3 regions of the Paenarthrobacter sp. 2TAF44 genome follow, and region 3 is predicted to be linked to each of the others. Evidence: predicted binding sites of a transcription regulator. Region 3 holds the regulator's gene; each other region holds the start of a gene.

Region 1 (11,019 bases), on a different contig from region 3:
CTCGTCCCCGGCGTCGCCGAATGCTTCGTTCTCTGTCCAGGTCCGCTGGGAGCCGGTCAGGATGATGTCCCACTTGTAGCCGAGGGCCCATTCGGGGCTGGTCAGCTCGTGGTCGTACTCTGCCACGAGGCGGTCCCGTGCGTCCTGGTCCACGATCGACTGGTAAATCGGGTCCAGCGGAAAGAGCTGATCGCCTGGGAAGTACATCTGAGTGACGATGCGTTGCGTGAATTCCGAGCCGAACATGGAGAAGTGGATGTGGGCCGGGCGCCACGCGTTCAGGTGGTTCTTCCATGGGTACGCGCCGGGTTTGATGGTGGTGAAGCTGTATGAGCCATCGTCACCGGTGATGCAGCGGCCGACGCCGGTGAAGTTCGGGTCCAGCGGTGCGGGGTGCTGGTCGCGCTTGTGGATGTAGCGGCCGGCTGCGTTGGCCTGCCAGATTTCCACGAGCTGACCGGCGACTGGGCGACCGTCGCCATCAAGAACGCGGCCAGCAACGATGATGCGTTCGCCCTGCGGCTCGCCGTTGTGTTGGATGGTCAGGTCTGATTCCAGCGCGTGCACGTCCTGGTGGCCGAACGCGGGCGAGAATAGCTCGATCGTCTCCGGGTCCGCGTGGTGCAGGCTCTTGGTCGGGTGGCGCAGGATGCTGCTGCGGTACGGAGCGTAGTCCAGCCGGGGCATGGTCTCCGGCGCCTTGCCGTTCTTCAGTGCCTCCGCATAGCGGTCCCCGATGCCCCTCATCTCAGCACTGAGATCCGCCTGGGTTTCCACTTTCTTGGAATCATGCGCGGCGTGCGGCTCTGCGGGAGGCACGAGTTCCTCGGATTCGAGCGCCTGTGCAGAGTTGACTTGTGCTGTCTGTTCTTGTGGCACGGCCGGCTCCTTTCGGTTGATTGCTTCGTTATGGGTCTAAATGCGGTGCAGCGAGTCGTATTGGACGGCGTGGCGCACCGGCGCGTTGGGCGCTCCGTAGCCGTCGTAGTTGCCGCGGCGTTCCACCATTTCGAAGAACACGCTCCCAACCGTGGCGGTGTAGAAGTGGAGGAATTCTCCGTTGGCGTCGCGGTCGTACAGGAGATTGAGCTCCTTGAGGGTGGCCAGGAATTCCGGTTCAAGATCGAACCGCGCGTCCAGGTCTTCGTAATAGTTGGCGGGGATCTGCAGGAACTCGAGGCCACGATCGCGGGCCGACCGGGCTGCCCCCACGAGGTCGTTCACGCCGAACGCGATGTGTTCCTGGTACGTTTTGCGGGCAGTTTGCGCCTGCTGTGCCGGTGCGAGGTTCAGCACCAGCCTGACTGAGCCGTCCGAGGTCTCCATGACCTGCGAGCGCACCAGGCCGCTGGGGCTCGGGACTTCGGCGAACGGCTGCGGTTCAAGGGCCAGGGCGCTGGTGTAGAACAGGACGGCTTCGTCGAAGTGCTGCCACGGCTGGGCCAGATTTACGTGGTCAATCACGGCATTTTGCGCACCGGAAACGTGTTCCAGCCCCTCGCCAAACTCGTGCGTCCACGCGGCGGTCCCGTCCGGGCTGCCCTGGCACAGGAAGATTTCGGTGGAGTCCGGGGCAGAGATGCCTTGGAACACTTCCTCATCGGCTTGGACCTTGCGTGCCACGACTGGCGCCTTGAGTTGTTGGGCGCGAGCGGAGGCAATCACTGGAGAGTCGACGTCGAACCCTAGGGCGGCAATAGCCGGTTCGGCATGCTGTGCAGCTTGCTCGTTGATGATCACGCGCGCCTGGCCCATGGTCCAGAGCTGGACGTCCTTGGTGCGGTGGCGGCCCTCGAACTCGAAGCCAAGCTGGCCAAGGAGTTTCTCAAGCTGGGCGGTGTCGTCGGCCTTGACCTCGGCGAAGTTGAAGCCGGCCGGTTCGTTCACCTTGGGCAGCGTGGCCAGTTCCATGGGATAACGACGCCGGGAGGCGCTTCCGTTGCCGGCTGCGGAGTCCTCGGAGGTGCTTTCGAGCCACTTGGCGCTCTGCTCCTCCAGCCAGATCAGGGAGCGCATGGCGTCGACGGCTGTCCGCTCGACATCAGACTGGCGGAAGACATCGTTGAAAACTTCCAGCGAAACCGGACCTGTATAGCCGGCGCGGACCACGTGGCCCATGAACTTGGCAAGCTCGAACTGACCCTCGCCAGGGAACACGCGGTAGTGGCGGCTCCAGGAGAGGACGTCCATGGAGAGTTTAGGGGCGTCGGCCACCTGGACGAAAAAGATCTTCTCCGCGTTGATGTCCTCGATCGGCGCTGTATCCCAGTCGCGGGAAAGGATGTGGAAGGAGTCCAGGCACGTGCCGAGGTTGGGGTGGTCAACCATCTCGACCAAGCGATACGCGTGCTCGTAATCGTTGACGTACTTGCCCCAGGCCAATGCTTCGTAGGCAACTTTGACGCCGTGGTCCCCCGCCAGTTCAGCAAGCTCTGCCAGTTGGGAGGCACGAAGTTCGTCGTCGTCGATTGTTGCCGTCGCCACGTTGGAGCAGACCAGGATGGTGTCCATGCCCAGCCGTTCCATCAGACTAAATTTCGCTTCGGCCCGGCGAAGGTTGGCCTTGAGCAAGTCCGGAGTGACGCCGTCGAAGTCGCGGAAGGGTTGGTAGAGGTCCAGGCCCAGGCCGAGATCGGCAGCCATTTTCCGCACATCCTCGGGGCTGAGCGGCGAGGTGACGAGGTCCTGCTCGAAGATTTCGATGCCGTCAAAGCCCGCTATTGCGCAAGCCTGCATCTTCTCTTTCAGAGTGCCGGAGAGGCAGACGGTAGCGATTCCAGTGCGCATCAGTGACCCGCCTTCGTCAGCTCAGGGGCCAGTGAGGCTGCGGCATCTTCCACGGCGATCAGCTCCAGGAAGTGTGCCCGCATGCGGTCGCGATCGGCGTCGCGTCCGGTGAAGAGCTGGAAAGCGTCGGCCGCCTGACCGACCGCCATCCTGCCGCCGTCGAGGACGTCGCAACCCTTGGCGCGCGCCTCGCGGACTAGCCGTGTCTCGATCGGTCGGTAGACGATGTCGGCAACCCAGTGGCGCGGTTCCAGGAGATCGATGTCCAGGGGCAGTCCCGGATGGGCGGCCATACCGATAGGGGTGCAGTGCACCAGGCCATCGGCGAGCGGCATGATCTCCGGTAAGTCAGTGGGAGTGCGTGGCGTGACGCTTGCCGCCGGAAAGAGTTCGCCGAGTTCCGTGGCACGATCGGCCGCACGGGTGGCGTCCATGTCCACGAGGTCCAGCACGCCGACCCCGGCCTTGAGCAACGCGTAGGCGACGGCGGACCCGGCACCGCCAGCACCCAGCTGGACCACGCGGTCGAGCTTGGCATCAGGGAGACCGTTGGTGAGCGCAGCGCCGAAACCCGAGAAGTCAGTGTTGTGGCCGATGAACCGACCATCCTGAATCAGGACTGTATTAACGGCACCCAGCCTGCGGGCGTCGTCGGAAATTTCGTCAAGGTGCTCCAGCACCAACTGCTTGCACGGGTGCGTGATGTTCAGGCCATTGAAGCCCATGCGCTGGGCTGCGGTGAGGAGATCCCCGACGGCGGTGGCCGGCAACGCGAGTTCCAGTAGGTCGATGGGGCGGTACAGCAAGCGAAGGCCCTGCACGTCGGCTTCGCGTTCGTGCATGGGCGGCGTGAGCGAGGGCATGACGCCGTCGCCTATGAGGCCCACCAGAACGGACTCGGCTCGATTGCTCATCCTAAAGCTCCTTTGACTTCAGCACCCCGGGCTTTAGGCACTTTCTGAGAGCGCCGCCGGACCGGGTGCTATTTAGACTACTACAAGTGTTCATATTCCGCACGCTTGTTCTTATCGCGAACATTTGCGCTGCCCTCACCCAACTAAGTAGCAATAGTGCGCGTTTTGGACCTTCTAAACGCGCTTAACTGCGACCTAGTTGGCTTAGCGCTGGGGCAGGCGGGCCGCGAGTTCAGCCGCAGCCTCCTGCAACGTGGGTACGTGGGCGATGAGTTCGTCCATGGTGAGACGAAACACCGGCACGGCCGTGGCGAGAGATGCAAAGGCGTGGCCTTGGGAATTGAGGACCGGCACGGCGACCGCGCGCATACCGATCTCGTTTTCTTCGTCCATCACCGCGTAGCCCTGCCGGCGCACCTGCTCAATCTCCGCTCGGAACGCAGCCCGGTTGGTGATGGAGCGCTCAGTGAGTGGCTCCAAAGGCAACTCTTCGAGCAGCCGTTCGCGTTCGGCGTCGTTCTCAAAAGCGACGATCGCCTTACCCACGGACGTCGTATGCAGCGCGCCCAGATGACCGGGATCGCTCGTGACGCGGAAGGTCTTGGGGCCGTCCACCTTATTGACTGTCAGATGATGGTTGCCATCGCGCACGGAGAGGATGGTCGCTTCCTCGGTCTTCTCGGTGACGCGCTGGAGTACAGGAAGGGCGGTTGCTGCGAACCCATGGTGGTTGGACACCCGCTGGCCCAGCTGAAAAACCCGCAATCCCAAGTGATACCGACGGCCGTCCGGCTCGTAGTCCACGAATCCATCGCGCGTCAGCGAGCCGAGCAGGCGGTACGTCGTACTGAACGGAAGTCCCGCACTCCTGGCCAGATCCGCCGCACTAGCGCCTTTGGGCTCATTTCCCAGCAATACCAACAGGCCCAGGGCCTTGCCGACCATGTCGGTCTTTGTGTCCTCTTTCACACTCATGCTTAGATGCTCCCACATCGTGAGAGCTATTTCTAGATCGTGGGGACAAGTCTTGACAAGTGACCCCAGTCACGGCCACTATTGCTGTATTGCACAAGTAGCTCTCACCATGTGGTTACTTTGGGATTGATCCGGCCGCACCTCGCTCTGGTCTTCCCGCAGAAGCCAGACCCGCGACATCGTCGTCACAGAAGGAACACCCATGAGCCACACAATGCCGTCAGCGACGCCAGGCACAGTTACCCCAGCAGGAACTCCCAAGAAGGCGGCACTCGCCAGCTTCCTGGGAAGCGCAGTGGAGTACTACGATTTCTTCATCTTCGGCTCCGCCGCAGCCCTGATTTTCCCGCACGTGTTCTTCCCGGACGCGGACACCAACGCATCGATCATGTCCTTCGCAACGTTCGGCTTCGCCTACGTTGCCCGCCCTGTGGGCGCTGTCATCCTGGGGCACTTCGGCGACAGGATCGGCCGGCAGAAGGTCCTCATGTTCACGCTGGTCCTGATGGGTGCCGCGACTTTCGTAATCGGCTGCCTCCCGGACTTCAAGACGATTGGCTGGTGGGCTCCCGTCCTGCTGGTACTTGCCCGCCTTGCCCAAGGTCTTTCGGCTGCCGGTGAGCAGGCCGGTGCCTCGTCAATGACGCTGGAGCACGCTCCGGACAACCGCCGCTCGTTCTTCACCTCATGGACACTGACCGGCACCCAGGGCGGCCAGATTTTGGCAGCGCTCGTCTTCATTCCAGTACTCGCGCTCCCGGACGAGATCAAGTACGGCATCGGCTGGCGCATCCCGTTCTGGCTCAGTGCCGTAGTAGTCATCGTGGCGTTCTTCATCCGACGCACCCTGCACGAGCCGCCGGCATTCGCCGAGGCCAAGAAGAACAACCAGATCGCCAAGCTGCCCATTGCAGACCTCCTCAGGTTGCACTGGCGCGACGTCCTCCGCGTGGTGTGCTGCGCCTTCATCGCCGCCGTGAGTACCGTGTTTGGAACCCTGGCCATCAAGTACGCCCAGGACGTGGCCCACGTCAGCGGCACCATCACCTTGTGGCTCGTTGTCGTAGCCAACATTGTGGCCCTCGGTACCCAGCCGCTGTTCGGCATGCTCGCTGACAAGATCGGCCGCAAGCCAGTCTTCATCTACGGCGCCATCGCCAGCGCCATCATGACTCCGGTGTTCCTGCTGACTTTGGAATCGGGAGTCGTCCCGCTCATGTTCCTGGTCTCCGTGGTGTTCTTCTCCTTCGGGTATGCAGCCGCCAACGCCGTGTGGCCGTCCTTCTACGGTGAAATGTTCAGCACCAAGGTCCGCTTCTCCGGTTTGGCCATCGGTACGCAGCTCGGCTTCCTCATGGCCGGCTTTGCTCCGACCATCGTCACCGCCCTCGGCGGCACCAAGCCTGGCGGCTGGGTCCAGATCTCCATCTTCACCGCAGTCATCTGCCTGATCGCGGCGGTCTCAGCCATGACGGCACGCGAGTCAGCAAAGGTCCCGACGGCGGAACTCGGCTTGCACAAGTAAGTCGCCGCGCTCCTCCCACTTGCTGGGCGCCGGCAACGGAAAAGCCCGGAATGTCCTCTGACATTCCGGGCTTTTCCTGTCCACCACAGAACTACCTACCGCGGATTGAGCGCCACCGGCTTGAACTTCCCCGCGCCCGTCCCGGAGTACGTCAGCAACGTTCCGTCGCCGGCGACTCCCACCACAGAGGGGTCGCCAGTACCCGTGAACCCATTACCGAGGGCAGCGATGCTGGAGAACATGTTCCACCCTGAACCAAGGTAGGAGCGTGTAAGGAAGCCGCCAGCGCCGTTGCCCGGGTAGAGCCAGAGTCCGCCATCGCCGGAACGGCCAACCAGGTCTTCCCTTCCATCGCCGTTGAAGTCACCGGCCTGCAGGACCAGGTTAAACATGTCCCACCCGGTGCCGATCTGCTTGCGGGCAAGGAACCCTCCGGAGCCATTGCCCGGGTAGACCCACAGCACGCCATCGCCAGACTGGGCAACGATGTCCGGCTTTCCGTCGCCCGTGAAATCGCCCGGGGCCAGCAACTGCTCGAAGCCTTGCCATCCGGTTCCGATCTGTTTACGTGCAAGGAACTGTCCCGTTCCGTCCGTCGGGTAAAGCCATAGTGTCCCGTCCGAAGCCCGGGCCACAAGATCGGAGTGCGAATCGCCGTCGAAATCTCCGGCACTCAATACCGACGTGAACTGGCCCCAGCCCCATCCAACCTGAACACGGGGAAGGAAGCTGCCCGATCCGTTGCCTGGATAAAGCCACAACGCACCGTCGGTGCCTCGCGCCAGGATGTCCGCGACAGCATCGCCGTCGAAATCGCCCGCTTCCCACACCTGAAGGAACTGGTTCCATCCGGTACCGATCGCAAGCCGATCCGCGAAGCCACTGCCGTCACCCGGATAGAGGGTCATACCGCCACCCGCTGCCGCCGTCAGGACGTCCACGCGTTTGTCTCCGGTGAAGTCCCGGCCGCCGATGATGTCGCCTACCCCGTTCCAACCAGTTCCGACGGCGTCACGCGGCAGGAAGCCACCCTTGCCATCCCCGGGGTAGACGTAGAGGGTGCCGTCGCTGGCTCGCGCCAGCAGACCTGGGGCACCGCCACCGAACGAACCTGACGCTGCCAGGCTGTTGAAGGAATCCCAGCCCTGGCCGATCTGCGTTTGGGCGAGGAAACCACCTGTGCCATTGCCTGGATACAACCACAGGCGGCCATCCGTGCCGGCAGCAATCAGGTCGCTCCGGCCATCGGCGTTGAAGTCCCCCGCCGCGACCAACTGGGTAAAGCCCTGCCAACCAAACCCCACCTGGCTCCGTGTGAGGAATCCACCCTTGCCGTTGCCGGGATAGAGCCACAATGCGCCGTCACTTGTGCGGGCCAGGATGTCCGGGAAGCCGTCACCATTGAAGTCCGACGTTCCCAGGACGGCGTTGAAAATGCCCCAACCCGAGCCGATCTGCACCGGATCGTCCAGCCGGTTTCCCGGGAGGCCATTGAAGAGCAGCAGGGAACCGTCCGCTTCGCGGGAAATGACGTCGGCCAGTTTGTCGCCGTCGAAGTCGCCCGCGGAGAAACGCATGCGTGCTTTGAGTTTGGGATCTGCATTGATGGTGACAGTCGCCGAGGTTGCGGAAACGGAGTTGATGGTGACCTGGGTGCCGGTGTACGTGGTGAAGGTGCTGCCGGCTTGCCAGGCGTGGTTCTTGGCGTAGTACTGTTCCTGGAACGGGATGGTCGATGGCATGAGAATCAGCGATGAGGCGATCGTGGCGCCGCCGCGCTGGACGATCTTGACGCCCCTGTTGCCAGCTGGCCTGCCCTGCTCCCCGAGATAAGTGTCATACCCCGCAGGCTCTCTCAGCTCCAGATAATAGGCTTCCCCGCTGATCGGGTCAGTGAACTTGATGGCCCTCTGCGCGTCGGTGCCTCCCCAAGGCTTCAGCGTGTAGCTTTTGACGCCCGTGGCCACCCCGACATCCCGGATTTCGTCGCCGCGGCCCAGCCCTGCGTAATCCCAGAAGCTGGAGCTCACCACGGGCTGGGCGTACTGCGCCGCGCCCATGAGGTCCGTGGTGTCTCCGTATTCACGGATGTAGCAGGAGCTGTCTGTGAAGCGCCCGGTGCTGTCCACGCCGACGTCGGATGCGCCGCTGTAGCACTGCAACGCATCGGCATGCATCAGTCCAATCACATGCCCGAATTCATGGCTCATGACGTTGTTGGAGAAGTTGCTGATTTGCGGCATCAGCACCCGCCCGCTGTAGCTGCCACTGCTGTAGCCGACGCCCAGGGCGTTCCCGGAAAGCGTGGACGTCGGAATGAAGATAACCAGTGCCGTGTACGGGCTGGCTGTCCACTTCAACTCGCTGGTGATGGTGGACATGATGGTGCTGTAGCTGTCGGTCGATCTGGCTTTGGATTGGAACCCGGAGACCTTGCTGTCCACAGTCATGGACAGCTTGTTGTCCGTCATGGCTTTCCAGTAGCTGCTGGTGGCCGCCACCGTCTGCTCGGCCCCTGACATGGAGATTGGGTTGGTGTTATCGGCCAGTTTGGCCGTCACCAAACGGACCCGGATATCGCCATTGGGGCCGGTTGCTGCTGCGCCCGCGCCGAGAAGGGATTCGACGTCGGTGATCTCGCCACTGCTGGACGGGGCTTGTCCGGGCGGCGTCTCGAAGACGTGCTCCGAATGCGGTGTCCCCTCGAAGAACCGTACGTTCGGATTATCGGGTGTGGGTTTCGGCACTGCCGAAGCAGGGGCCTGGACGAAAAACAGGCCGGTGGTGAAAACCACCAGGCCTGTGGACACTGCGATTGCGCGCCGCAAAAAACCCATTGAATCTCCCGGGGACGGAGTCTGCGGTCCCTGTGAGTCTCAAGAACCGTGATCAGGCTACAACCGGGCCGGCAGTGGCTTGCGGAGGTGCGCGACAACCGTGGGCGAGTCCTGCCGCCCATGGCGCGTTCCGACGTCGGGGGTTACCCGAAACGCAAGCATCCCGGAATGCTAACCGGACCCTAACCACGCCGAAATACTCCGGCAACAATGCCCCGCCACACTGGAATAGCCGGCAAGTGCAGGCACCAGCTCCAGTTCAGGAGGACACCATGCTGAAGGAAGTCACCACTCACACAACACGTATACGCGCTCTCAGCCAGCTCCACCGCGGAGACGAGATCGAGGCCCGCATGTCCGTTGGTCCCGCTTACGATGACGTGGTCATCCGCCGCGGTCGGGTCCAGGAAACGGCACCGGGAATCGGCGTCGTCTGGATCATGGACCAAGCCTCCGGGATGCGGAAAGCCATCAATACCGACGAATGCAGTGTTTGGCGCGTCGCCTGAACCCCGGCTTGACCCCAAATACCTGCTTAACCGCCGGCCACGGACTGGATTATCAAGACCTCCTGGCCGGCCGCAACTTCCGTATCAAGACCCTTCAGACGCCGGACCTCATCGCCGTTCACGTAAATATTCACGAAACGGCGGAGGGCACCGGTTTCATCACGCAAACGCCTGGCCAGCACCGGATATTCTCCGGTTACCGAGTCCAGCAACTGTCCAACGGTCACAGCCCCGTCGGCGGACGCAGTCAGATAGGACTGTCCGCCGACGAGAGGCTGCAGGACACCTGGCAACACCACCGTGAAGTCAGCCACAACGGACCTAACCAGGTACCGGGGCGCTGGCTGATGCTTCCCGCTCCGCGCCACTGCCATTTCCAACCACGACGGCGCCACGCACGCACAGCACGTCCGGCAAATGCGAGGCCACTTCAGTAAAGGTCTCGCCCTCGTCGGCGCTGGCGTACACCGATCCGCCGCGGGTCCCGAAATACACGCCAGTAGGTTCGGCAGTGTCCACGGATGCGGCATCGCGAAGCACAGCGTTGTATTCATGGTCCGGCAAACCAGTGTGAAGCTCCCTCCACGTTCCACCGGCATCCTCAGTGCGGTGCACACTCAGCTTGCCGTCCGGCGGAATGCGTTCGCCGTCGGCCTTCAGTGGGATAACCCAGGCTGTCCCCTCGCGGCGCGGATGCGTCAGCATCACGAAACCAAAGTCCGCGGGCAGTCCGTCTGCAATCGAGTTCCAGTTCTCGCCGTCATCGTCCGTGCGGTACACACCGTGGTGGTTCTGTGCGTACAAACGGCCCTCGACGGCGGCATCCGCAGCAATCTTGTGAACGCACTGGCCGAACTCGGGATTGGGATCGGGCATGAAGTAGGCCGAGATTCCCTTATTGCGGGGCTCCCAGGAGGTCCCGCCGTCGAGCGATCTATAAACGCCACCCGTGCTCATGGCGACATGGACCTTCTCGCCGGAGGGATCCACCACGATCGAGTGGGCCGCCGCGCCACCATAGCCTGCACCCCACTCACTGCGGTGGGGGTGGTCCCACAGTCCGCGGTTCAGCTCAAAGTGCTCGCCGCCGTCGGTGGATTTCCACACTGAAATCGGTTCGCACCCGGCCCAAACTACGCCAGGACGGGACTCGGTGTCGGGGTAAATCTGCCAGATGCGTTCCAAGGCAGCGTCTGCGCCGTCCGGGAACTTGATGGCGCCCTGCTCGGGCTCGGTCCAGGTGGCGCCAAGGTCATCGGAATGGGCAATGGTGGGTCCCCAGTGCTCCGAACGCACCCCCACCATGATTCTGGTTTTGCCGTCCCGGGTGTCTATCCCGATGCTGGGGATCTCGCTCATCAGGAAGTGCGGGCCGGAGAGGGACCATTCTTTGCGGTCCGGGCTGGTTGCCAGCCACAAACCCTTCTTGGTCCCGATCGCTAGGACATAACTTTCTGCGGTAGCCATGAACC
Region 2 (8,693 bases), on a different contig from region 3:
GTAGGTTGTCACAGGACCGCGAAAACCTGAGCAAGGCCCTCTATGAACTTGCTGGTACCGGCGGTGGCGCCGCGAAGGTCCCCGATCTGGGATTGCGGAATGATCTTAAGGAAGCACGCGAGGCAGTAATTCTGGCCGAAGCACTCCTGGAAGTGAAGGAATCCTGACCATGGAGAACACGCCCGACGCTGTTGAAATCGTGCGCTGGATGAGGAAACCCGGCGACAAACCCATCATCAAATTTGTCACTTTCAGCATTCTTGCTGTGATCCTATGGCTGGTACTGATGATCTTCATGGCTGCCCTGAGAAGCTTCATCCCCGCGGCGATATTCACAGCCGTGTTCGCTGCGATCCTCACCATTCCGACCGTCGCCGCCCAGAGGAGCCTGATGCGCGGCTTGGCAAAACGGATCAACGACACCCTCGCGGAGCTAACCGGAAGCTCCGACGACAAGGTCTCCACAAAGCAGCTACGGAAATTGATCAAGAGCGGCGAACAGGTTTCACTGCTGATCAACGGGGTTCCGGGTTTGCGGCTGCACGTCAAAAGGGTCGCCAGTGCCAAGGAAGATGGCTCCGAGAAGCTCCTTGCAATCATCACGGTTGCTCCGGTGAGCAGTGGAACTGCCAGCTTTGACCGGCTGCTTGAGGCGGCGTTGTACGGAGCTCGGTAGCGCGGGGAGCTGGCCGCCAGGAGGCTACTGAATTAGTCGCGCCGTGGGGTGCGTCGGCTGGACTCGTGGGGCTGGTGGTTAAGACTGTTCCTATCCAACCGCAGGCACCGTCCGACGGGGCCATCGACAAAAAATCGCTGGATGAAGCCCGGGATCTGAGGCAGAATAAGGGTAAGCGGGCGGAACGACCCCGTTGTCGCACCCAAGGGTGCTGACCAGAACACGCCGCTAGACGGCCATTGGTGGCGTTCCGCCCGCCCCAACCACCCGCTTATTCAGCAGCCTCCTAGCCCTTGGGCACTAGAACGCGACTATCACGTTTCAGGCGAAGCTTCCATGGTGTCAGCGCAGATTCAAGCTGCTCCCGGAGATTCATTTTGGAAGCCCCCTCCATGCGTTCTTCAAAATGAATGGGCACCTCGGTGATCTCGAGGGCCCGCTGAGCGGCCCTGTAGTTCATCTCGACTTGGAAGGAATAGCCATCACTCTTGATCGTTGAGACGTCAATAAGGCCGAGGGCTAAAGCACTCCAGGCTTTATACCCAGCCGTGCAGTCCTTCACTTTCAACCCCAAGATCACACTCACGTAGAAGTTGGCCCAAGCGGAGAGGGCCTTTCGGTGCCAGGGCCATTCCGACGCCGTAGAGCCCCCGGCAATATAACGCGAGCCGATAACAACGTCGGCATTCTCCTTCAGAATCTTGTCAATCATGGCTGGGATTGCTGCCACCGGATGGGATAAATCAGCGTCCATTTGGATGACAATTTCTGCATCTTGTGCCAACGCCCGGGTCATCCCAGCCACGTACGCTCGGCCCAAACCATCCTTTTCAGCCCGATGCAGCACGGAAACGGCGCCGTTCGATTTCTTTGCCAACCTGTCTGCGACCTCCCCTGTTCCATCTGGGGAACTGTCATCGACAATGAGCACGTGGAGATTCGGAATGCCCAGTGAATCAAGCTGGGACGTCAGTAGCGGAAGATTCTCCCGTTCATTGTAAGTCGGTACGACAACGGTGACTTTTGGTGCTGTAGTGGTCAAAATATGGGTCCCCAATTCGGTTTCAGAAAGCGCTCGGTCCGTGCTGAACTGCACATGTCCGGGCCGGGTCAGTCTATTGATATTGCAGGGGCAATCTGAAACCGGGCCCACGCCAATCCGTGGGGCAAAAATGTCTGGCTCAGGACACATGGTTGATCCATCGAGACGGTTGGAAATCTTGTGCACCGCGGCCAGCGGCTCTGGGTCCTAAAAATGTCAGACCCTGGTGAGAGGGTTTATTCATGGCAAGCATTGGGGAGATTGTGGCGCGACGGGCAGCGATGTCTGGTGCCACTTTGCGCCCCCGAAGAGTTCCCCGAGCAAGCCACACCGTTCCTGCCAACGAGCTGGCGGCCCATGAAAGCCCGACGGCGGTAGTCACCGATTCGGACAACCCCAGGGGCATTTGGCTGCTTCGCGGCATTGAACCAGGGCCCTTCTCTGACCCTGATGGCGTCGAGCCTAAAGTTGGCCCTGACGTCGAGTCTCTTTCCTCGGGGCTGAGCGTTTCCCCTGGGCTTGATGGTTCCAAGGGGCTTGAGGATTTGCCTGGGCCTAGCGTTTCCCGCGGGCTTGACCGTACGCTGGCACTTGGGGATGCGCTGGCTGAAAGCGCTCAGGCGTTGGAATCTCTGCGTTCCGCCACTGTGGCCGGTGCGCTGGCGTTCGGGTTCACCGAGGCCGCGGGATTCGCCGGGCGGGTGGAGGAGATTGCCCGTACCGTGGAGTACCTGCAGGTTGTCGCGGCGCACGCCGTAGAGCGGACCCGCACGCAAGCCCAGCAGTCACGGCCCTCATCCGTCGCTGGCACGGGATGGCAGACAGGGTGGACAGACCCCGGAACCACCGGCTCGGACTCAGCCGGGGCTGTTGCTGGATCCGATGCTCCTGAAGGATCCGCTACTGCTGCGGGGCCAGGTGTTGTGGTTTCGGCAGTAGTTGTTACTGCGGCGGACGCTGCTGCGGTGGCCGATGATGGCTACCGGAACGCCGCGGAATTCCTCCGCGCGAGCCTGCGGATCAGCAAAAGCGAAGCCAACCGCCGCCTCGCCCTGGCCGCCGAAGTCCTCCCCCGGACCGGAATCGCCGGGCAACACATCCCGCCCCGCCGCGAAATCCTCGCCCAAGCCCTCGAAACCACACAGATACCCACCCGGTCCGCGACCATCATCAGCAGCGCACTGGAAAATGTCCGGCAGCTCACCGATGACGACACCCTCACCCGGATGGAACACGCCCTCACCGTCACAGCCATTGAATCCGACCCGGACTTCGTCACCAAAATGGCCAAACGCTGGGTCGATTCGATCGACCAAGACGGTCCCGAACCGTCCGAGGAAGTTCTCCGCCAACTCCAAGGCGCGTTCTTCCGTCGCCGACGCCGCCACGGGCTGCACCACATCGAAATCTTCGCCACCGCCGAACAATACGAAACCCTCACCACCGCCATGAACGTCGCCACCAACCCCCGACTCACCACCGGAGACAGCAACATCAATGGCGAGGGCGGCGGGACGAACAATGCCACCGGCGAAGGCGACGAGAGCGGTGACGGGAGCGGCGGCGGGAATAACGACACCCGGAACAAACCAGCGGGCCCGGACCTGGACCGGCGTTCCCGGCCCATGAAACTCCTCGACGGACTCGTCGGAGCCTGCGCGGTCGCCATGACCACCGGGAAACTGCCAGCAAACGGCGGACTCCGCCCCCAAGTCACGACCACCATCAACGTGCGCGACCTCTTCCAACAACTCAACGGCGCGGCCAACACCACCACAACCGGCGCGGCAGCCACCACCCCGCCCGGCACGGCAGCCACCACCCCGCCCGGCGCAGCCACCACCGGAGCTGGCGCGCAACACTCCCGGATCAGCTCCGGTACCGCGACCTTCGTCGGCCCGATGCACCCGAACACCATCCGCAAAATCGCCTGCGACGCCGACATCCTCCCCGTCCTGCTCGGCAGCGACTCCCGCGTCCTGGACATCGGCCGCACCACCCGGATCTTCCCACCCCACATCCGCAAAGCCATCACCGCCCGGGACGGTGGCTGCGCGTTCCCCGACTGCACCATGCCCGCCCCCTGGTGCGAAGCCCACCACATCACCTACTGGTCACACGGCGGCACCACCTCCACCGAGAATGGCACGCTTCTCTGCAGCCACCACCACCACGTCATCCACAAGGAACAATGGCGGATCGACATGACCACCGGCGTGCCCTGGTTCACCCCACCACCACACATCGACCCCCACCAAACACCACGACGCAACCACCACCACACACCCCTCAGAACATAAGAGTGTGTCGCATTCAATTGCGCCCCGGCTGCCTGGCTAAAACAGCAGTGGCTATCTAACTGACGCCAAAAGCTCACAGCCGAAGGCGACAGACCGAAGTGACAGCGCGCCGTCGAGCGCTCGTAAACTAAGCCCCGGACGTAAGCTGAGCCGCGGCCCTAAACTCAGCCGCGACGAAGCCTTACCGCGACGTCGGCCAGCCCGTGTATGACTCTGCCAAGTACGCCTTGGCGTGCTCGGACGAGACCACGGAATGCAGCTCGCCCAGCTGACGTGCACGGTCGAAGTCGCCTGCGCCGGGAACGGTATGCAGCATGGAGGTCATCCAGTAAGAGAAATGCTGGGCCTTCCACACACGGTCCAGGGCGCGGTCGCTGTAGGAATCCAGCAGTGCGGTGGAACCGGTGGAGTAGAAGGAGTCCAAGCCTTCGAACAACACCTTCACGTCGTGTATCGCGAGGTTAAGGCCCTTGGCGCCGGTGGGCGGGACGGTGTGTGCGGCATCGCCGGCAAGGAAAAGATTGCCGTGGCGCATCGGAGTGTGAACGAAGCTTCGGAACGGCAGGACCATCTTTTCCAGGACAGGGCCTTCGTTGAGCTCAAAGCCGTTGCCGTTTACACGTTTGCGCAATTCGGACCAGATGCGTTCATCGTCCCAGTCGGCCACGTTTTCCTTGGGGTCGCACTGGAAGTACATGCGCTGTACTGTCTCGGTTCTCTGGCTGATCAAGGCAAAACCGTGCTCGGAGTTTGCATAGATCAGTTCGTCAGAGCTGCGCGGAGCCTGGGCCAGGATACCGAACCAAGCGAACGGGTATTCGTGGAAGAACCACTTCCGGTTGGCTTCGGGGATCTGGAAGCGGCAGTGGCTGCGGGACCCGTCAGCGCCAACGAGGAAGTCGGCCTGAATCTCGAACTCGTGGCCCTCCGAGTCAGTGAACCAGACTTTCGGCTGACCCTCGAGATCGTGAACAGTGGTGTCCGTGACGCTGTACCGAACGTCGCCACCGTCGGCCTCGCGCCGTGCGGCGAGGTCGGCGAAAACGTCCGTTTGCGGGTACAACCATACGGACTCACCAACCAACTCTTTGAAGTTGATACGGTGACTTTCGCCGTTGAATCGCAGCTCGATGCCATCGTGCCGGTCACCTTCGCGCAGCACCCGGTCTGAGACGCCGGAGTCCACCAGCAGGTTGACAGTGCCATGTTCCAGAATGCCTGCGCGAACAGTTTGATGGATCTGTTCGCGGCTTCGGACCTCCACCACCACGGATTCGATGCCTTGCTTGGCCAGCAAGTGGGAGAGCATGAGCCCGGCCGGTCCTGCGCCCATGATGGCGACTTGAGTAGTAACGGTAGTGCGTGCCATGGTGTTCCTCGCTTCGTTGCGGTCCCGCTGGGACGGGATGAGCCTGGAATCAGTGTGGCGCGTGCCGGGTGACCGACGTTACATGGATTCCGTTCAACGGAAACCCATATCAATCCCTAAGTTGTCTGCCTATGCCCCGGGCAGCGGTCTGTAGCGCCGGAACGAGGGCCTGCAGCCGCATCTCAGCCAGGGGCACCACCACGCCAAGGGCCGCTACAGTGCGCCGCTTGCCGTTCATCACCGGCACCGCGATACCCCAGGTGTCCGGATCGACGACGCCAGCCAACTGCGCATAGCCCAGCTGCGCGGCCTCCGCCAACAGGTGCCGTACGACGTCGGAAGTTACCTTTCCGGCCGGGTCGTGGAATTGCTCGAGGTACTCCGCCTGCAATTCCCGGGACTGGTGTGCCATCAGCGCCAGGCCGGCGGAGGAAATGTGGACCGGCATGCGACCGGCCACGCGGGCTCGGTTGGCAACGGAGCCACGACGCGAAAGTCGCTCCACGAACAGCGCCTCCCAGCCCTCAAGCACTGCGAGGTTTACGTTCTGGTTCAAGACTTGCTGAATATCCTCCATGAAGGGCATGGCCGCTTGGCGGAGTGCGAGCGTGGGCGAATTTCTGTTGACGAGTTCCCACAATCGGAGCCCGAGCCGAACGTTCCCGCCAGCACCAAGTTCCAGCAAGCCATGCTCGGAGAGTTGCCGGACCAACCGGTGGGCGGACGACAACGGGAGGCCTGACCTGTCGGCGAGTTCGCTCAGTTGCAGCGAGGTGGCGCCTTCGGGGAAGGCCTCAATCACCCGAACTACGCGATCCACCACGGAGTCGCCAGATGCTGAGTTGGCCACGATGCGCTCCTTGCTGCTGTTCCTATGTCAGACGCCTCTTCTACCAAACGTCAGTGCACGTCTTCCATTCAATGGTAGAACGTGCTTCAGGTTACTCCCGTCGGTGATACAACTCTCATAACTGACCGGCCGTTCTGCTGGCCACATCCACTCTCAAGACGAACTCCCGAGGACACTATGCCAACGATGCCATCTGCCCGCCGCTCCCAATGGCCAGTCTGGCTTTGCTGGCTAGCCATGGTCTTGGACGGCTTCGACCTGGTGGTCCTGGGGACGGTGATTCCAACGCTCATCAAGACCGGCGACATAGGCTTTGACGCCGTTGGAGCTACCTTCGCTGCAACTATCTCCTTGGTAGGCGTGGGACTCGGCGCACTGTTTATCGCTCCGCTGTCCGATAAGTTCGGCCGACGGAAGCTCTTGATCGCCTGTGTAGCGGGCTTCTCACTCTTCACGATCGGCGTCGCTTTCGCGCCCAACGTGGCGGTCTTCTCGATCCTGCGCCTTCTGGCAGGCCTTGGGCTCGGCGCTTGCCTTCCCGCCGCCCTCGCGTACATGAACGACTACGCACCGGCAGGATCAGCCGGAAAGTCGACCACGCGGACCATGACCGGCTATCACGTAGGCGCTGTTGCGACAGCGTTCCTGGCCATCCTCGTGGTCCCCAACTGGCGCCTCATGTTTATCATTGGCGGCATCGCAGGGCTGGCGCTCCTTCCATTCCTGTGGGCGAGACTGCCGGAGTCGCTCCCCGAAGCAGCCCCCGTCAAGGTGGACGAAACGACAAAGGCGGCACCCGGCGTCGTGCCTTCCACTGGCGGCAAGCAAAAGACCGGGTTCCGCGACCTCCTGCAAAAGCCGTATCCGCTGGTGGCCGTGGGCATTGGCATCGCGTCGTTCATGGGTTTGTTGCTGGTTTATGGCTTGAACACATGGTTGCCGCAGTTGATGGCAGCTGCCGGTTATACCGTGAGCACAGGCCTGACGCTGCTGCTGGTCCTCAACCTCGGCGCCGTGGCTGGGCTGGTGTTGGCCGGAATTCTTGCCGACCGGCATGGAACCAAGAAGATAGTGCTGCTGTGGTTCGGGCTTTCAGCAGTGTTCCTGGCCGTGCTCAGCGTGAAGATCCAGAGTGAGTTCCTGCTGAACGCCGCGGTGTTTGTCACCGGCGTCTTCGTCTTCAGCTCGCAGGTTCTGGTCTACGCATGGGTCAGTCAGCTGTTTCCGGCGCGACTCCGGGGAACGGCACTCGGGTTCGCTGCCGGCGTCGGACGCCTTGGTGCGATCGTTGGTCCTGCCGTGACTGGAACACTGGTGGCCGCAAACATTGCCTATCCCGCCGGCTTCTACGTGTTCGCCGCAGCGGGACTCTTGGCTGTCGCAGCACTGCTCCTGGTGCCTCATCAGGTCAAAAGTCCTGAGCCCGTGCCAGCGGGAGAACGGTAACCGCCGGTACGACGCTAAGTGCTCCGCTGGCCCTCCAACTTTCCGGGCTGCGGGTGAAGTGACTCGCGGGCCTTGCCCAACAGCTGCGGTCTAGCCGCGTAACAGCGATCGGTGTATTGCCGGAGCGCCGGAAGTGCCTGGACGGCGTAGTCGAAGTGTTCCTCGCGGATCATCGACTCGATGGCCTTGCACTGGTCCTCAGTCTCAAGCGCGCCCACCATTGCCGAGGAGATCTTGAGGCTCAGCACAGCATCCATGCTGGCATCGGCGTCGTGTTGGCAGAGGCCGTTGGAGATCCTCAGTAGTCTGCCAGGCAACATCGAAAGGTAAGTGGAGAGGAAACGCAACGCCGGGGTGGGGTCTCCCATTTCATCGGCCAGGGCCTGCAACCTGCACGGTTCCAGAGCCGGAACCTGACCGTCTGCCTCGTCAGTCATGGCTGGCTGCTTGTGGCTGCGCGGCGTCTTCCAACGTCGACTTGTTGGGGTCCTTACTCCAGATGGAGGCGAGCATCCCGATGACCAAGATCCCGGGCGCTCCATACATCAGGATGTTCAGGACGAGCGGTTCACGGAGGGCACGAATGGCATTCCCGACGTAGGGGATGGTTGCGATCTGCTTATCCACCGTTTTGCCCTGCAGGGTGGCGATCCATGGATCGATGCCATTATTCGCGTCGCCCTTGGTCTGGACGGCTACGCTGCCATCGGCTGTAGCGGTTATCTCAGTGATGCGATGAGTCTCCACCCGCTGGTCTTCAACGGGGATGTGGTAGGTGATGATGTCGCCCACCTTGAGGTCGACGATCGGCGTCGGAACGGTCACGACGACGTCGCCCGGGTTGATCAACGGCGCCATCGACCCTGTCAGCATCGTGGAGGTTTGGTAGCCCAGGATTCGCGGACCGATCGCCAGCAAGAGGAAAACCAAGGCCGCCACGGCCAGCACGGTGAAACCGAGGAATTTCATCGTCTTAGCAGCGATACGGCGGAACGCACCCGGGGCCGCGG
Region 3 (11,019 bases):
AAACGCTCCCGCCCGGGAAGCAGCGTCAGCGCGCTGGGCGTGTTGTCGTGCGCGAACTCGTGGTAGGCCTCATCCACGATGACGATAGCTTGGCTGGCATCGCCGGCTTCGTACACAGCTTCGACGACGTCCAGCCCCAAGCCCGTTCCCGTGGGGTTGTTCGGAGAGCACAGGAACACGATATTCGCGCCAGTCTCCTTCACCTGGGCAGCAGCGGAAGCCGCATCCAGGCCATAGTCATCAGCTCGCACTCCACGGACGTACTCAGTGTCCGTGCCACTGGCAAGCAACGGGTACATGGAATACGTGGGAGGGAAGCCCAATGCCTTGCGCCCCGGACCTCCGAAGGCCTGCAGAATCTGCTGCAGGACCTCGTTGGAGCCGTTGGCCGCCCAGATGTTGTCCGCGGAAAGCCCGTGACCGAGGTAATCGGCGAGGGATTCACGAAGTTCGGTGAACTCGCGGTCAGGGTATCGGTTCAGGCCCGTGGCCGCAGCCGCAACGGCCTCGGTAATGGCCGCTTGCACATCGGCCGGCACGCCATGGGTGTTCTCGTTGACGTTGAGCAAAATGGGGACATCAAGCTGCGGCGCGCCATAGGGGCTCAGTCCACGCAGGTTGGTCCGGAGGGGAAGTCGGTCAAGTCGCTCAAGCTGGTCACTCACCAAGACAGTTTAAGGTGCCGGTGCGACTGCAGAGTAACTGTGACGCCAGGGACGGTGACCCATAGCCCCCTGGCCACTCAATTCGCGGGAACGAACAGCTGCTGGCCGGGCTGGATGCGTCCTCCGCGGAGATCGTTCAACTGGATGATTTCTGCGATGACATCACGCGGGTCCCTCTCCGGCGCGGCCGCACCGGCGATGCCCCACAGTGACTGCCCGGGCTGGACAGTAACCGTGACGGCCACCGGCGGCTGCAGTTGGGACTGGGAATCCGAAGCCTTGGCCGGAGAGTTGATGAAGCCGGCAAGGCTCAGCAGCGCGGCAAGCAGCAGCATGGCGGGGATGCCGAAGAACACGATCCTGCCGCGCCGGGTAAGCCGGAGACGCGTAGGCGCCGGGGTGTTGCGGAATTCGTGGAACGTAGAGATTGCGGACATGAGCTGAGCCCTTCTGAGCGATTGCCTGCATCGGATGCCCGTTGCCGGCTGCCAATTCCTTGTGTTCGTTGGACCGCCCCGGATATTCGAACACTTTCTTCGAACATCCGAGCCAGGTTCAACTTTTATAGAACACATATTCGAACCTTGCTATGACATTTTTAGCACTTATCAACGAACGGTGTCGAGACTCGCTAGAACGAATGTTTGATAAACGCCTGTGCCTGGCCTAGGTTTGAGTGAAGAAACAGGCACTGTTTCAGTGGAACAGGAGGGTCTGACATTTTTTCAGATCCAACATCCCCGGGCACACTTCAGACCGTGACCGGGCGGAACAGAAGGGCATTGGCGAACATGGCAGCGAAAGCCACCGGCGGCGGGGCACCCCTGCGGAGCCAGCAGCCTCAAAAGAGTCCCAAAAGCCTGACTGTCCGGCAGAAGAAAATCCTGGAAACCATCCAGCGGTCCGTCAATGACAACGGCTATCCGCCCAGCATGCGCGAAATTGGTGACACCGTTGGTCTGGCGAGCCTGTCCAGCGTCACCCATCAGCTCTCCCAGTTGGAGAAGCTGGGCTACCTGCGCAGAGATCCCAAGCGCCCCCGCGCCATGGAAGTCCTCATGCCTTTGACCCTTGACGGCGGGACAATTCCCGGAGTCGAAGCAGCTACCACACTGCGTAGCGCAGGTGGACTCGCCGTGACGGAGTTGGCCAGTGCCAGCGACACCGCCATGGTGCCCCTGGTGGGACGCATCGCGGCCGGTGGCCCCATCCTCGCAGACCAGACTATTGAGGACGTCCTGCCCCTGCCCCGGCAACTGGTGGGCCACGGCGAACTGTTCATGCTGAAGGTCGCTGGTGACTCCATGATCGATGCCGCAATTTGTGACGGTGACTGGGTAGTTGTCCGGCGCCAGAATGACGCCATCAACGGTGACATCGTGGCAGCACTCCTGGATGACGAAGCCACGGTAAAAACCTTCCGCCAGCGGGACGGCCACACGTGGCTGCTCCCCCAGAACACGCAGTACGAACCGATACTGGGAGACCAGGCCACCATTATGGGCAAGGTCGTCTCGGTCCTGCGCTCCCTTTAGGGCGTTTGCCTACGTTTTCTTTGCGCCCAAGCGTTCCAGGACGCCGCGCACAACATTGCGATCCGTCGTTGCCCAGAAGGGTGGCAAAGCTGCACGCAGGAACGCGCCGTACCGTTCCGTGGAAAGCCGTGAGTCCAGGACGGCGACCACGCCTTTGTCGCCAGTGGAGCGAATGAGGCGTCCTGCCCCCTGCGCCAAGCGAATTGCCGCATGCGTAGCTGACACCGCCATGAACCCGTTGCCCCCGGACTGCGCAACAGCTCGCGAGCGTGCGGTCATCAGCGGGTCGTCCGGCCGCGGGAACGGAATGCGGTCAATCACCACAAGGCGGCATGAACCGCCAGGGACGTCGACGCCCTGCCACAAGGACATCGTGCCAAAGAGGCAGGTGTCCGGTTCGTCGGCAAACTGCTTCACGAGCGCTGCCATAGTGGATTCGCCTTGGCAGAGGATGTCCACATCCAGACGTGGTCGCATCGCCTCTGCGGCTTCCTCGGCCGCCCGACGTGAGGAGAAGAGGCACAGGGCTCCCCCACCGGAAGCACGGATGAGGTCTTCAAGCTCATCCAGTGCCTCGGGAGAAGTGCCCCTGCCGGGCTTGGGCAGGTGCTTGGCCACGTAAAGGACACCCTGCTTCGGATAATCAAAAGGCGATCCGACGTCCAACCCAGTCCAGCTCGGTGCACCCTCTCCAATCAGCCCCAGGCCACCGGCGGCAGGCTCAAAGGCGGATCCAATAGCGAGCGTGGCAGAAGTAAGCACCACTGTGTGCCCTGCGAAAAGGCCTTCCCGCAGCCGGCCGGCAACGCTAAGCGGAGCGATGTTGATCAGTGCGGGCGCGGTCTCATCCGGCGGGGAGTACCCCTGCTGGGGATCGAAGGTGCTGTTCCTGGAGAACCACACCACTTCACGGTTCTCCTTGGCTGCGAGCATCCGCTCGCACAGTTCCAGAATGAGCATGAGCCGTGAGCGCGCAAGCTGCCGGCCGCCGTCGACCGCGTTTGAAGAGTCAGTCTTCGAGTCAGACAACGCAGCGCGTGTGGCATCACGCAGTTGGTCCAGGCAGTCCAGTTGTTCGTCGTTTAGCCCGTTGGGCAGCAGTCCGTTGGGGACTCCGGCAATGGCCATGTCCAGTCGGTCGGCTGCCGCGTTCAGGGCGTCTACGGTAATGGCGGTGTGCTTACGCGCGCTCGAAGCCGCAGCATGCACCATTGCTACGGACAGCTGGCCCGTGACGGCCCCCGTGACCCTGTCCTGCAGCTCATGAGCTTCATCAACCACAACGACGTCGTACTCGGGCAGTACAGCAAGCCCTTCGAAGGCACTGACTGCAAGCATGGCATGGTTGGTGACCACGACGTCCGCCTCGGCCGCCCGGGCACGTGCCTGCTCGCTGAAGCATTCCTCAGCGAGTGGGCACTTCTGTGCCCCCAAACACTCCATTGACGTCACGGAGACCTGCCTCCAGGCCCGATCCGTCACCCCCGGCATCAGTTCATCGCGGTCGCCCGTGGCCGTCTTTTCGGCCCATTCACGGAGCCGGATGACTTCCTGGCCCAATTGCGACGACGGGCCGCCAACCGCCGCTGCGAAATGCGGCACGCTGGTGTCCTCACCCAGGGAAAAAAGTTGGCCCTCGGATGGCTCTTCGCTGGGGAAGCCGCCCTCCAGCTTTTGCAGGCAAACATAATTTGCCCGGCCCTTGACGAGTGCCACGTTCACGGGACGCTCGAGGGCCGGGCTTATGGTCTCCAACAGCCGGGGCAGGTCCCGGCCCACAATCTGTGTTTGCAGGGCCAAGGTAGCGGTGGACACAAGCGTCGGTTTGTCGCTGTCCATGGAATGGGCGATCAACGGAATCAGGTAAGCCAAGGACTTACCCGTTCCCGTTCCGGCCTGGACCAGCAGATGTTCACCGGACTCGATGGCCCGGGTGACTTGCCTTGCCATCTCGTGCTGGCCTGAACGGCTTTGACCGCCCATCCCGTCAACAGCTTTGTCCAACAGCTCGAGGGTGAACTTCTCCCCCACTGACTCGACGACGTCCGCCGCCACCTTCTCAACCATTGCTGACGAATGACTCCAGCTCGGCGGCCAATCCTTCACGAACCATGGCCACCACGCGGGTTCCGTTTTCCTCGTGCTCGAGGCTCAGGATTTCCGAATCGGAGTTGTGCAGCTTGTTGACCATGTCACCACGGTCATACGGGATGAGGACCTCGAGGCGGACTCCCGGCCGGGGAATCGACCGGCTGATCTCTTCCAGGAGTTCAGGTATGCCCTGGCCCGTGCGGGTGGAAACCACGGCGTGCCGCGGCTCCTTCTGCTTCAGGCGTTCCACGACGAAAGGATCCGCTACGTCGACCTTGTTCAGGACGATGATTTCCGGAACCTTGCGGGCGTCGACCTCGGTGAAGACAGCACGCACTGCCGCGATTTGCCCTTCCGGGTCCGGGTGGGAGGCGTCCACGACATGCAGGATCAGGTCTGCGTCCGCTACTTCTTCCAGTGTGGAGCGGAAGGCTTCCACCAGCTGCGTAGGAAGCGAGCGGACGAATCCAACGGTGTCAGCCAGCGTGTAGCCGATGCCATCCGGGGTCTGTGCCTTCCTGACGGTCGGGTCCAGGGTGGCGAACAGGGCGTTTTCCACCAGCACCCCAGCATCGGTCAGCCGGTTCAGGAGCGAAGACTTTCCAGCGTTGGTATAGCCGGCGATTGCGACCGAGGGTACGGCATTACGACGGCGGTTGGCCCGCTTGGTCTCGCGCGCCGGCTTCATCGCGGCGATCTCCCGACGCAGCTTGGCCATGCGCGTCCGGATCCTGCGGCGATCGAGCTCGATCTTTGTTTCGCCTGGACCACGGGAACCCATACCGGCACCGGCTCCACCCACTTGGCCACCCGCCTGGCGGGACATGGAGTCACCCCAACCACGGAGCCTGGGGAGCAGGTACTCGAGTTGTGCGAGTTCAACCTGTGCCTTACCTTCGCGGCTCTTTGCGTGCTGGGCAAAGATATCCAGGATCAGCGTTGTCCGGTCCACAACCTTGACCTTGACGATGTCCTCAAGTCCGCGTCGCTGCGAGGGGGAAAGCTCGGTGTCGACCACCACGGTATCGGCGCCAGTGGCGGCCACGATGTCCTTGAGTTCCTGTGCCTTGCCCGATCCGAGGAACGTGCCGGGGTCCGGCTTTGTGCGCCGCTGAACCAGGCCGTCAAGGACCTCGGATCCTGCTGTCTCTGCCAATGCTGCGAGTTCGCGAAGCGAATTCTCGGCGTCAGCCAAAGTGCCTTCTGTCCACAGGCCAGCCAGGACAACGCGCTCCAGGCGCAGCTGCCGGTACTCAACCTCTGTGACGTCTTCGAGTTCGGTGGAAAGGCCCGCGGTGCGGCGGAGCGCACGTCGTTCCGCCAAGTCTTCCTGGTCGCCGTCGTAAATGCTGTGTTCGTGGTCAAGCGTGGAGATCGCTTGTGCCCTGCCGAAAACACCTTTGGCATCATTGTCATCGGATGCCTGTGCAGGTACATCCTTGGAAAGAATCCGGTCAATGACAGCCTGGATTTGTTCAGGACTCATGTCCTGGGCGTCGGAATCGGATCCGGAGTGCTTCTGGGTGGTCATGGTCTCCTTAGACTGTTCGGCATATCCAGAATAGTGCTGTTTTGCGTCCAATGGGACGGTATTCGCGGTGGGCTGACGAGCTTCGGCCATATAGGGCCTCCTGTGGTGCTTGGATCGAGCGGGTTGGTCCGCGGGAGGTCCTGTCCTGCAGGAGAATTCATCGCCAAACCCATAAACCAAGAGCTGACAGCAGATGGCAGGGCCACTGCTTTCGCGACAGCTGGGGTGGGACATGTTCTACTGAGCAACCGCGATCAACCAACAACGGGCGATTGCGGAGTCTGCCGGACGGAACCTGCGGGCGGAATGGCCATGAGCTGGGCTGATACGCCAAGCGGGCCTGCATCGCGGGCAGGTGCCTTGCCGACGTGAAAGGGTCGGCTCGGGCTGATTACTCAAAGATCAAGAACATGCCTTCCACATTAGCAGCACTGTCAAACTGTCCCGGCCCGAGGGCAGTTTCCCAAGCCGCCGATAGCCAACTAATCTGGCAAATTATGGAGTCTGCACACTATTTCAGCGCCCAACCGGCCGGTCCGTTCACTCGCAAGCCCCTCACTGTGGAACTGGCTGGAGCTACCCGTCATGTGCAGACGTCGTCGGGCATCTTCAGCCCCGACGGTGTGGACAAGGGCACCAAGGTACTTTTGGCCGAGGTTCCACCGCCTTCGCCCCGGGGCAACCTGCTGGATATTGGGTGCGGTTGGGGTCCTGTTGCCCTCACGATGGGGCTCATGGCGCCCCTGGCACAGGTCTACGCCGTGGATGTCAACGAGCGCTGCATCGCCTTGACCAACGAGAACGCGGCTGCCCTTGGCTTGAACAACGTGAAGGCCAGCCTCCCGGATGAGGTAGACCCCGGCGTCGAATTCGACACGATCTGGTCCAACCCGCCGATCCGCATCGGCAAGGACGAACTACACTCGCTGCTCCTGACGTGGCTGCCCCGGCTGGCACCTGGCGGCAACGCGTGGATGGTGGTTCAGAAGAACCTGGGCTCGGACTCCCTCCAACGCTGGCTGGCCAACGAACTGGACAAGTCCTTCACGGTTTCCCGCGAGAGCACTTCGAAGTCTTTCAGGATCCTTCGCGTCAGGAAAGCGTCCCACTAGCCACAATGACTGCGGGGCCGCTGAGCTCAACGTGTTCCCGGCCATCCTCACCCGGGAAGAACTTCACGTCCACCACGCCACCGGGAACGTTGACGTGCCAAGAGTTGGGGGCGCTGCTGCCAGCCCAATGACGGATCGCGACGGCGGCGGCACAAGCCCCGGTGCCACACGATTGGGTTTCGCCGACTCCACGCTCGTGGACGCGCATAGTGATGGTTCCCACGCCGTCGTGAACCAGCGGCTCTGCGGGTACTACAAACTCGACATTGGTGCCGTTGGCAGGCTTGGGATCCACTGCCGGCGCGGTGAATAATTTCGTAGCGGAGAGTTCGCTGAGCTCGGCAAGCGCAACCACAGTGTGCGGGTTGCCCATGCTGACGGAGAGGCCGGGCCTGGCCACTTCCAGGCCGTCTGCGCTGACCAAGGCATCCATGGCTTTGCTTTGTGCTTCTGCAGGGAAAATGAATTCCCACGGGCCCATATCCACGGCATAGCCGTCGGCCGTGCACACAATCTTCTTAATCCCGCCACGTGTTCCGATGGTCAAGGACTGGCCCGGACCAAGCTCCACCAGGCCTTCGGCAATCAGGAAATGCACGAAGACGCGGACGCCGTTGCCGCACATCTCGGACAGCGAACCATCGCCGTTACGGTAGTCCATGAACCATTCCGCAGAGGCGTCCTGCTCAAGCAGGACGCGGCCTTCGGGCAGATACCGCGAAGGAACAGCACGGATAAGACCGTCGCCACCTATCCCCCGATGCCTGTCGCACAGCTGTGCTACTTGCTCGGGAGAGATCTCGTGGACATCACCGGGATCAGCAATCAGGACGAAATCATTGCCCGTTCCATGGCCCTTGGAAAACGCCAAGCCGGAAAGGCTGGCAGTGGGCACGGGGGCGCCGGCAGCGGCGGACTGCTGGGCGGGAACTGCGGCGGTTTGATCCATGGGACTAGGCTACCCGCCGGGCAGGTTCGGCCAGAAATTGCTGTCGTGAGCGCCAGCCCGGCTAGGCCAGCGCGACTGCTTTGGACACGAGCTCCGAATCCTGCCAATCGAGCCACGCGATCCGCGGATCGGCCCGAAACCACGTCAATTGTCGCCGGGCGAACTGCCTCGTGGCCACAATGGTTTCTTCAGCTGCCTCCGGGACGCTGACTTCGGAGTCGAGCACCCTGAGGAATTGTGCATATCCCAGTGCACGCGAGGCTGTCTTGCCGCGTCGCAGGCCAGCCGCATCAAGCCGTTCCACTTCCTGCAGCAACCCCGCATCCACCATCCGGTGTACGCGGATCGCCAGCCGCTCCCGCAGGACCTCGCGGTCCACAGACAGGCCAATCTGCAGGGCCGGCTGGAAGTACTCGCGTTGTGGCATGAACGAGCTGAACGGGCGCCCTGTCATTCCGTAAACCTCCAGGGCCCTGATCACCCGCCGGGCATCCCCCAGACGGCCTGCCGAGACGGGATCCACCTTTTCAAGCCGGGCCCGCAACGGCGCCAGACCGAAGGTTTCCCATTCATCCTCAAGCCGTTTTCGCAAGTCGGGGTCCGTGCCGGGGAACTCCAGTACATCCAGGGCGGCCCGCACGTAGAGGCCAGAGCCGCCCACCATGATGGCCCGCTTGCCCCGGGCGTGGATGTCATTGATGACGGCGCGGCATTCCGCTTGGAAGTCCGCCACGCTGGCTTCCTCCGTGACGTCCTTTGTGTCCAGCAGATGATGTGGCACGCCCTTGCGTTCGTCCACAGTGATCTTGGCCGTACCGATGTCCATGCCGCGATAGAACTGCAGGGCGTCAGCGTTGATGACCTCGCCATTGAGTGCAAGGGCCAGCTCGACGGCCAGGTCCGATTTACCGGACCCGGTTGGCCCGACGACGGCAATCACCGGCGGCGCGGCATGGGAGAGGGCCATTCGATCTCGAATAATCGACGTCAGGCGCCGCGAACAGGCAGCGACGGCATGCCTAAGGACACACCCTTCTTGCCCGAGGCCGCACCAGCACTGGGAACACCGCAGGAATCTGCCTGCGAGCGATCCCAGGCGTCACCCGCCCTCGACCGGCGCAACATGTAATCGTCCAGGCTTGCAGGATCGGCAACCAGGTGGAATGCCGCGGCTTCGGTAATGGTCACGGTGACAAAGTCCCCGGGGCGAGGGGTTTGCGCACCGTCAGGTACTGAGAAATGAACGAGTCGCTGATCCTTGGATCGGCCAGACAACCGATGCGTTTCCTCTGCTTTGCGGCCGGACTGCGCTGTCACCAGCACTTCCACACGGCAACCCACTTGCTTGGCGTTCTCCTCCGCCGCGATACGGTCCTGCAGGGCGGTCAGACGTTCAAAGCGCTCCTGGACCACTGCTTTGGGAAGTTGCTCCGGGAGCTCGGCGGCCGGCGTACCAGGCCGTTTGGAGTACTGGAAGGTGAAGGCTGTGGCGAACCGCGATTTCTCCACGACGTCAAGCGTCGCTTGGAAATCCTCCTCGGTTTCACCCGGGAAGCCAACAATGATGTCCGTAGTGATGGCCGCGTTGGGGATCCGCTCACGAACCTTGTCCAGGATGCCCAGGAACTTGCTGGACCGGTACGAGCGCCGCATGTCTTTGAGGACCTTGTCCGAGCCCGATTGAAGGGGCATGTGCAGCTGCGGCATCACATTGGGTGTCTCGGCCATGGCATCAATGACGTCGTCAGTAAATGCGGCTGGGTGCGGACTGGTGAAGCGCACGCGCTCAAGGCCTTCAATTTCCCCACAGGCCCGAAGGAGCTTGGAGAAGGCCTGGCGGTCACCGAACTCAACGCCGTAGGAATTCACGTTCTGGCCCAGCAACGTTACTTCCACGGCGCCGTCGTCCACCAAGGCCTGAATTTCCGCCAGGATTTCTCCCGGACGGCGGTCCTTCTCCTTGCCACGAAGGGAGGGCACGATGCAGAACGTGCACGTGTTGTTGCAACCTACTGAAATCGAAACCCAGCCGGAATAGACGGAGTCGCGCTTGGTGGGAAGGGTGGAGGGAAAGACGTCCAGCGATTCCAGGATTTCGAGTTGGGCCTCGTTGTTGTGCCGCGCCCGCTTCAGTAGTGCCGGAAGTGCGCCTACGTTGTGGGTGCCAAAGACAGCGTCAACCCAAGGAGCCTTCTTGACGATGGTTTCCCGGTCCTTCTGGGCGAGGCAGCCACCAACAGCGATCTGCATGCCAGGGTGGGCTGCTTTGACCTGCCGAAGCTGGCCAAGGTTTCCATAGAGCTTGTTGTCGGCATTTTCCCGAACGGCGCACGTGTTGAACACCACAATGTCCGCAACCTCACCGTCCGCGGGCACGTAGCCGGCGTCCTCAAGGAGGCCGGCCATACGTTCGGAATCGTGGACGTTCATCTGGCAGCCGAAAGTCCGGACCTGATACGTCCTCGGTTCAAACGGGGCAGGCTCAAACGGGGCAGAGGCATCCGTCACTTGGGCATCAGCACTGGTTGCCAATGCTAGGGCCGAAGGCGTGGATTCTGCTGAGGGGGAAGGAATGGTCAAACTCACTACTCAAGGGTACCGGCTTGGGCAAGTACCTCACCGACGATCCGGAAGGCCATTGAAGGGGCATAGCCCTTCCGTGCCAGCATGGACGCCAACCTGCGGGTGTACTTGTCACGTTCTGCGCGATCCGAGAGATCCATGCCGGGCCTCAGTTTGCGCTCCACAAGCTCGCGGGCGGCGATTTCCTCATCTTCATCGCTGAGCTGTGAGAGTGCTTCCTCGGCATCATCGAGATCGATGCCCTTCTCCGTCAGCTCACGACGAATGGCACCCTTGGCCAGCTTCCTGCTTTGGGAACGGCTGCGCACCCACATTCTGGCAAACTCAGCATCATCAATGAGCTGGACTTCCTCGAAACGGTCCAGCACGGCCTCTGCAACCTCTTGGGGAACATTACGTTCTGCCAGCTTGCGGGACAGCTGCAGCCGACTCCGTGGCGCCATCGTCAATTGCCGCAGGACGATGGCGCGGGCCACGGATTCGGGATCAGGCTCAGGATCGCCGGATACGGAGGACTCCGGGTCCGGCCCGCTCCTAGCCGTCAACGGCCTTC

The links. Region 3 encodes LexA, which represses DNA repair genes until DNA is damaged. Its sites were predicted from a motif close to TCGAACANNTGTTCGA; they were not measured.
Region 1: AB4Z15_RS10840 (shikimate dehydrogenase) is a predicted target of LexA. The motif match lies at 3,799-3,814, and genes of this name have one in related genera.
Region 2: AB4Z15_RS22425 (DUF222 domain-containing protein) is a predicted target of LexA. The motif match lies at 1,859-1,874, and genes of this name have one in related genera.

The regions. Positions count from the first base shown of each region.
Region 1 is NZ_JBFRFP010000009.1:93,034-104,052, reverse strand. It holds gene pcaH (protocatechuate 3,4-dioxygenase subunit beta) at 1-879, opposite strand, end outside; gene AB4Z15_RS10845 (bifunctional sugar phosphate isomerase/epimerase/4-hydroxyphenylpyruvate dioxygenase family protein) at 916-2,787, opposite strand; gene AB4Z15_RS10840 (shikimate dehydrogenase) at 2,787-3,701, opposite strand; gene AB4Z15_RS10835 (IclR family transcriptional regulator) at 3,906-4,676, opposite strand; gene AB4Z15_RS10830 (MFS transporter) at 4,879-6,201, shown strand; gene AB4Z15_RS10825 (FG-GAP repeat domain-containing protein) at 6,297-9,038, opposite strand; gene AB4Z15_RS10820 (hypothetical protein) at 9,311-9,547, shown strand; gene AB4Z15_RS10815 (MoaD/ThiS family protein) at 9,574-9,861, opposite strand; gene AB4Z15_RS10810 (WD40/YVTN/BNR-like repeat-containing protein) at 9,869-11,019, opposite strand, start outside.
Region 2 is NZ_JBFRFP010000033.1:622-9,314, reverse strand. It holds gene AB4Z15_RS22440 (hypothetical protein) at 1-167, shown strand, start outside; gene AB4Z15_RS22435 (hypothetical protein) at 170-676, shown strand; gene AB4Z15_RS22430 (polyprenol monophosphomannose synthase) at 963-1,718, opposite strand; gene AB4Z15_RS22425 (DUF222 domain-containing protein) at 1,961-4,018, shown strand; gene AB4Z15_RS22420 (4-hydroxybenzoate 3-monooxygenase) at 4,200-5,387, opposite strand; gene AB4Z15_RS22415 (IclR family transcriptional regulator) at 5,497-6,237, opposite strand; gene AB4Z15_RS22410 (MFS transporter) at 6,415-7,683, shown strand; gene AB4Z15_RS22405 (Hpt domain-containing protein) at 7,698-8,120, opposite strand; gene AB4Z15_RS22400 (signal peptidase I) at 8,113-8,693, opposite strand, start outside.
Region 3 is NZ_JBFRFP010000007.1:169,590-180,608, reverse strand. It holds gene AB4Z15_RS09470 (histidinol-phosphate transaminase) at 1-665, opposite strand, end outside; gene AB4Z15_RS09465 (LysM peptidoglycan-binding domain-containing protein) at 743-1,102, opposite strand; gene lexA (transcriptional repressor LexA) at 1,457-2,200, shown strand; gene AB4Z15_RS09455 (ATP-dependent DNA helicase) at 2,210-4,267, opposite strand; gene hflX (GTPase HflX) at 4,260-5,822, opposite strand; gene AB4Z15_RS09445 (class I SAM-dependent methyltransferase) at 6,320-6,934, shown strand; gene dapF (diaminopimelate epimerase) at 6,915-7,883, opposite strand; gene miaA (tRNA (adenosine(37)-N6)-dimethylallyltransferase MiaA) at 7,945-8,850, opposite strand; gene miaB (tRNA (N6-isopentenyl adenosine(37)-C2)-methylthiotransferase MiaB) at 8,871-10,469, opposite strand; gene AB4Z15_RS09425 (regulatory protein RecX) at 10,469-11,011, opposite strand; gene recA (recombinase RecA) at 11,001-11,019, opposite strand, start outside.